DNA from 3 places in the Paenibacillus sp. BAC0078 genome. Region 2 is predicted to be linked to each of the others. Evidence: riboswitches for the same ligand, from Rfam matches in the RefSeq annotation. Region 2 holds a riboswitch; each other region holds the start of a gene.
The links. A riboswitch is a leader RNA that binds a small molecule or an ion and turns the genes downstream of it on or off. The one in region 2 is predicted to bind cobalamin.

Region 1 (2,263 bases), on a different contig from region 2:
TCCGAAGCGGTCACCAAGCACCCGGGTGCGGCAGCCCATAGTTGCAAATTCAGTATCCGGGTCGGCCGGATCGTAATATTGCAGGTTGAGCGGCGCATCGAGATTGGCGAAGTTCGGATACAGTCTGCGCGCGGAGCACTCGGCGGCCTTTAGGAACAGCTCATAGTTAGGATCGCCCTGCTGCTGGTTGACACCTTGCTTGCATTTGAAGATCTGGATAGGGAACACCGGCGTTTCACCGCTGCCCAGGCCGTTCATGGTCGCCGTCAGCAGCGAGCTGATGACAAGCTGGCCCTCTGGCGAAGTGCAGGTACCATAGTTAATACTGGTAAAAGGAATCTGACCGCCCGAGCGGCTGGACATCGTATTCAGGTTATGTATCATGCTCTCTGCCGCCTGCAGTGTCTCGCTCTCCGTCTCCTTCAGCGCAAAGCGGAAGGCCCGCGGATACTGCTTAGCCAGATCGCTGCGGCTCATGTTAACTTCGCCAAGATGCTCACCGGCTTGTCCTTCTTCGAAGTACTCCAGTCCCTTGCGGAACAGCTTGGCGAAGGACTTAGTTACATAAGGAGCCAGATCAAAATCCAGCTTGTTGGCGGACACGCCGCCGTACTGGGCATTTTGCTGAGACTGGAAAATAATTGCCACCAGTGACATCGCGGTCATAATCGAGTTCGGTGGCCGCACACTGCCGTTGCCGGTGTTGAAGCCTTCGCGGAGCAGCCGCTCGAACGGGATAAAGATGCAGTTGGTCGTTCCGATGACGTACTGGTCCAGGTCATGGACATACACCACGTTATCGAGGGAAGCCTGCACCAGTTGCGGCGGCATCGTGAAGTTACGGGCATACCACTTGGAGTATTCACTGCCGAACTTGCTCATTTTGCCGGAAAAGCTCTCCCCGTTCAAATTGGCATTCTCACGCAGCAGATCCAAATCCCGGCTGTCGATAATATCGCGCCCCAAATGGATAACTTCCTCTAACATAACCTCTTGTGTAGTTTGTTCAGCGTTGTACCGTTTCTCCAGCAGCGTCATTGTGCAGCACTCTCCTCTCGATATATAAGAACGTTCTAACCAGGCTAACTGACATTAATAAAAAAGCATCTCCCGCCGAGGAAGGCGGAAAATGCCCGGATGCGTGGCGCAAATAACCGGAGCGCGGATATTTGCGGATGGTCTCCATGGAAATAAGCTTTCCCGCAGAAGCCGATACCTGAAGGCAATAGGGAATATCGCCTTCAGGTATCGGCAGCCTTGGCTCCCCGTCTTAGGGAAGGCTAAATCTGCTTGTGCAGGCCGCATGCGGACACCTCTCCTGTTCCTCGCAGGCGTAAATGATGGTGCCCGGAAACAGGCAGGTCTCCTGGCTTCCGGTGAATCCTTAAGGCGCCTTCCCAAGGGGGGAATGTCCCTCAGTGGCGTGAGCCTCAGGATACTGCTCTGCAGCGCTTCATGACGCTGTCGAGCATCCGGTTACAGTGGCGGGACCACAGCGGATTTGCACCGCGCTTCCCTATTAAGCTTCAGCACTCCTGTAGAGGTGAAGCACCTGATTCCACTATATTTTGTTGTCGCTATATAAAATTAACCCAATATATTGTGTTTGTAAATACTTTTTTGCAAGTCCGCGCCCCGGGCGGGTTCAGCCGCTTTACGCACAGATGATCCACAGCTAGTCCACAGATGTTCCGGAGTTAGTCCACAATTCATCCACAGATAATCCACAGAATAACGACAAATTTTTCCGAATCCGATTCATAAATTGTCCCAAAAAACGCCACAAAGGCTTCATATCTGCAGTGAGTGCAATCATAGGATTTCGAGGGAAGGGATGCTGGGACTTCAGGCGATTTGTGACGCCAGACAGGAGTTGTTACAATAGAAGGGACTGGAGACTTATATATAGGAGGGATTTCGAATGGCTATTGGCGAAGTAACCGTAATTCCGATCGGCACAGGCAGCACCAGCCTCAGCAGCTATGTGGCCGATATGCAGCGGGTGCTGGAGACGGTGGAGGGCATTACCTACGAGCTGACATCTATGGGTACGATTATCGAAGGACCGCTGCCGCGGATTCTCGCTGCTGTAGAAGCGCTGCACGAATCTCCTTTCTCAGCGGGTGCGCAGCGTGTCTCTACTTCACTTAAGATAGATGACCGCCGCGACAAGGTCTCAACGAGCCGCAGCAAGCTGGAGTCGGTGGAGCGCAAGCTGCTGGAGCAATAGTTCTGAGAGACTAGTCTGAACGAAGAGCGGGCA
Region 2 (2,263 bases):
GTGATGTCAGAGGGCCAATTATTATTGATGGACGGAGCCTCGGAGGCAATTTCCATCGTAATGACCAGTTCCTCCGGCTGCTCACTGGACAGCAGAAAGTTGGGGATTTTATACTCGACGTAGCCTTTGCCGAACCAGAGAATCGCCGCATTCATCCGCTCCAGATCCCAGAAATAACGCGGGTCGTCGAAACTGCCGATGATTTGCTCTGTAGTGGCCAGCCCGCAGGTCGGCTCAATCTGAAAGTCGGAATAATGCCCCACGGGCAGCTCGATGCGGTAGCTTTTGCGTTCGGCTCTCCCCGGGCCGGGAAAAATAATCTCCGCACCTTCTGCGGCTAGCGTGCAGATCTTTTGCAGACCGCTCCGCCCGGGGGCCATATGTGTCTGAATCAGCCCGGCAGTCTCCAGCTTGCGGACATGCATGGTCATAATGGCGCTGCTGAGCTTGGCCGCTGATGCCAGCTCCTTAACGTTCATTGGCTGAACGGCAAGCATGCGGAGCATGCGGAGGCGCACGGCGCTCGATAAGGCTTCGTATACAGGCAGTGATTCTTCGGTAAGATCGAGTTTCATAGACAGCCTCCAGGACAGGTTAGAAAATAAGAATTCATATATAGTTAATAATTATATTATTCAAATGAGCTTCTTACAAGCTATGCAGCTCTTTACAGGGGCTTCCACTTTTATCACAGACACCGGCCGGCCATGTCCGCTATGATGTACAGGATGAATCAGCGATGAAAACAAGGTGCCTTTGATCGTACAAAGTACCTCAAGGGGTAACAGGGAATCGGGTGCAACTCCCGAGCGGTCCCGCCACTGTAAGGAAAAGCCAGCCTTCACGATGTCACTCGGCAGAGCGCCGGGGAAGACGGGGGCATGGCGCCAGCATTCCAAGCCAGGAGACCTACCTTGTTTGCGCACACACGACTCTACGCGGATAGGAGCGGTGTACGAAGAGGTTCAGAGAAGAGGGTGTGCCTGCAGAATCTTACCGGCGGGAAAGCAGCCTTCTCTTTGTGATCTTTCGACGTACATATAACTCCCACCCTCTGAGGGCGGGGGTTTTTTTTGGTTTGCAGCAGAAGAACAACTGATGAAAGGATGGAGGAGAGAATGAACAAGCGCAGTTTTTGCAGCTTCGCAGTGCTGGTTGTCGGATTTACGGTTTATTTTGCGCTGAATGAGCCGGGTACAGCCGAAGCGATGCATATTATGGAGGGCTTTTTGCCGATAGGATGGGCTGTATTCTGGTGGGTGGCCTTTGTGCCGTTCTTTGTGCTTGGAATCATGAAGCTGAAAAAGCTGACCCAAGACAATCCCGAGCTGAAGCTGCTGCTTGGGCTGTCGGGTGCTTTTACCTTTGTATTGTCCGCACTCAAAATGCCTTCGGTAACCGGGAGCAGCTCACACCCTACAGGGACGGGACTTGGCGCCGTGATGCTGGGGCCGCTGCCGATGAGCGTGATCGGTTCCATTGTGCTGCTGTTTCAGGCGCTCTTGCTGGCGCACGGCGGAATAACCACCCTCGGGGCGAATGCGTTCTCGATGGCTGTCGCGGGTCCTTTTGCCGGATATGCAATTTATAAGCTGACGATGAAGCTGACGGAACGTGAAAAGCTGGCAGTGTTCTGCGCAGCGGCGGCGGCCGATCTGATGACCTATGTTGTCACGTCCTTTCAGCTTGCGGCGGCTTTTCCGTCGGCGGACGGCGGCATGCTGGCTTCTTTTGTTAAATTCGGCGGCATCTTTGCCGTGACCCAAATTCCGCTGGCCATCAGCGAGGGGCTGCTTACCGTGCTGCTGTGGAACTGGCTGAAGGCCTATAGCCCGCAGGAACTGTCGCTCTTGAAACGGGGAGCCAAAGGAGGAAGCGCAGAGTGAAAAACAAATGGAAAAACGGGCTGATGCTGCTGGCGGTTGTTCTGCTCGTGGTGCTGCCGCTGCTGCTGGTGAACGGGGAATTCGGAGGAGCCGACGATGCGGCGGAGGGAGCGATTTCGGAGATTGATCCTAACTATAAACCTTGGTTCAAACCCCTGGCCGAGCTGCCGGGAGAAACGGAAAGTATGCTGTTTGCGCTGCAGGCGGCAATTGGAGCCGGAATTATCGGCTATACGATTGGCCTTATGAAGGGAAAACGGGAGCGTCAGCAGCAGAAATGATCAGAAGAATTGATGTGTTGTCCCACAGCAATGCGCTGCGGCAGCTCTCCCCGATGTGGAAAAGCTTGTTCGCCGCAGTCATGCTCGCGCTCTCCC
Region 3 (2,263 bases), on a different contig from region 2:
CCAACGAACGCTTACCTTACCCACAGTAGATCGACTTCCACAAATACTAGCAGAGGCTCAACTCAGCTCAATTTCCGGCTCCAGCGCATCTTTGCTAATTTTCGAATGCAGCTCATGAGCGCTAAGTGGATTTTCTCCCACTAATTCAAGTAACAACAAAGATATTTCAGTATTAAGTGGAAAAAAGTAAACTAATCGGGCATATTTCGTCCTCTGGTGGGGAGAAGCGCTGTTTTAGTGATACTTTTTCCACCTATTTTCCCCCTGGAGACAGTGCTGGAGGAATTAGTGTACTTTTTTCCACCTATTTCTGCCGGCCGAGCCGCTTGCCTATCGCCCTGCACGTGCCGCTGCCCATTATGCCCCGATCCGCAACCCCCGCAACTCCCGCAACTCCCGCTATTCCCGCTACCCCGCAACCCCCGCTATTCCCGCTAGTCCAGCTACCCCCGTTACTCCCCGCGCCACTTACCACCACTCCCATCCCGCCGCGGCGATGAAACAGCTTTTCTATAGACATACACGGGAATACTAGATATGATTAAGAATATTAAAATTTTATAAGCTATTGAAAAAGGTGCGGGTTCTATTCGTGAAAACAATAGAATCAGCTTAAAAGGGAAGGCCGGTGCAAGTCCGGCGCGGTCCCGCCACTGTAAATGCGGAGCGGCTCTTAGAGCGGCCACTGTCCGGATAGAAGGATGGGAAGGCCAAGAGCAGCGATGAGGCATAAGCCAGGAGACCTGCCTTTTTCTTAACTGTTTCTATTCTTCGTGGGGTGAGAATGGGGAACATTGCAGATGGACTGCGTACGGAGCTTTGAGCACCGCAGCCTTAATTTGTATTCTTCCCGGGCCGCCCTTTACGAGGGCGGTCTTTTATGTTGCAGCGGTTATTTTACTGCTGCACGGTGCAATCCATTTTATAGAAAAGAGGTTGAAAATGAAGACATTTTTATCTGCCAAGTCCTTTACGCTTGGTCTGGTCTTATTGCTGGTGCTTTCGATTACAGGGAACGCTGTTGTTCCGGCGGGAGAGGCTTTTGCCGCAGCAGAGTCCTCCGCAACTACGGGAGTTAGCAGTGTTACGGAAGCCGTATATGCGGCAGATGCTTCTGCAACTAAGGAATCCTTAGCTGCAGCTGGTGCGGTGGCATCCGGTGGAGAGGTTACTGTCTCGCAAGCTACATATACAGCTGCCGAGTATATTTTGGGCGGCGGTGTGACATCCGAATGGCAGGCTATAGGTCTGGCCCAAGCGGGTTACCGTGTGCCGGAGAGTTATGCTCAGGCGCTCGTGCAGAAGGTGCAGGCGGAGGGGGGCAGTTTCCCGAACGCTACGGACTATGCGCGGATAGTGCTCGCGGTGCGGGCGATTGGCGGCGACCCCACGAACTTTGCGGGCAGCGGCTCGGCAGCGGGCTATAATCTGCTAGAGCGCATCTATAACAGCGACAAAATCAGCGGCCAGACGCTGAATGCTCCGGTATACGCGCTGCTTGCGCTGGATTCGGGCAGCTATACGCCTCCAGCCGATGCCAAATGGAATCAGGCAAAATTGCTGAGCGAAATTCTGTCCAAACAGAACAGCGACGGCGGCTTTGCACTGTTGCCGGGAGCGAGCGACCCGGATATGACCGCGATCGTGCTGGCGGCGCTGGCTGCGCATAAAAATGATCCCGCTGCAGGAGCAGCAGGGCAAAAAGCAGTAGCCTGGCTGTCTGCCAAGCAGGGCAGCAACGGTGGCTACGGAGATAGCAGCGAAAGTGTAGCCCAGGCCATTATCGGCCTGTCTTCTTACGGCGTGGACCCTGCCAGTGCAGAGTTCACCAAAAATGGAACGGAGCTTGTAGGCAGACTGCTAAGCTTCCGTCTCGCAAGCGGAGCCTTCGCCCATACGCAGGGCGGTAGCGCCAACGCGCTGGCTACCGAGCAGGCCTTTCAGGCGCTGGTGGCTTATAACCTGTTCAGCGGCGGGGCAAACGGCAAGCTGTATGATTTTTCCAAACCGGTAGCGCAGAATCCGCTAGTCTATGTGCCGCTGGTGATCGAAGGACCGGAACAAACACTGGGCGAAGGCAAAGCCTATGCCAGCAATGCTCTTGACGCGCTTGAGAAGGTAGCTTTGGCGAAGGGGCTCAAGCTCACGAATCCTTCCGGCAGTTATGTTACGGGCATCGGCGGCATTTCAGCCGGAACCTATGGCGGCTATGACGGCTGGATGTACGCAGTATCCCGCGGCGGCGAATGGGTGAATCCTGATG

Region 1: linked by a shared signal. The riboswitch ahead of ACX1DY_RS18555 (anaerobic ribonucleoside triphosphate reductase) and the one ahead of ACX1DY_RS14290 (energy-coupling factor ABC transporter permease) in region 2 are both predicted to bind cobalamin.
Region 3: linked by a shared signal. The riboswitch ahead of ACX1DY_RS21335 (DUF4430 domain-containing protein) and the one ahead of ACX1DY_RS14290 (energy-coupling factor ABC transporter permease) in region 2 are both predicted to bind cobalamin.

Annotation. Positions count from the first base shown of each region.
Region 1 covers NZ_JBTLRW010000009.1:242,490-244,752, forward strand. The annotation lists gene ACX1DY_RS18555 (anaerobic ribonucleoside triphosphate reductase) at 1-1,038, opposite strand, end outside; cobalamin riboswitch at 1,340-1,571, opposite strand; gene ACX1DY_RS18560 (MTH1187 family thiamine-binding protein) at 1,922-2,230, shown strand.
Region 2 covers NZ_JBTLRW010000006.1:310,109-312,371, forward strand. The annotation lists gene ACX1DY_RS14285 (ArsR/SmtB family transcription factor) at 1-575, opposite strand, end outside; cobalamin riboswitch at 732-931, shown strand; gene ACX1DY_RS14290 (energy-coupling factor ABC transporter permease) at 1,119-1,886, shown strand; gene ACX1DY_RS14295 (energy-coupling factor ABC transporter substrate-binding protein) at 1,883-2,167, shown strand; gene cbiQ (cobalt ECF transporter T component CbiQ) at 2,164-2,263, shown strand, end outside.
Region 3 covers NZ_JBTLRW010000012.1:142,775-145,037, reverse strand. The annotation lists cobalamin riboswitch at 559-765, shown strand; gene ACX1DY_RS21335 (DUF4430 domain-containing protein) at 943-2,263, shown strand, end outside.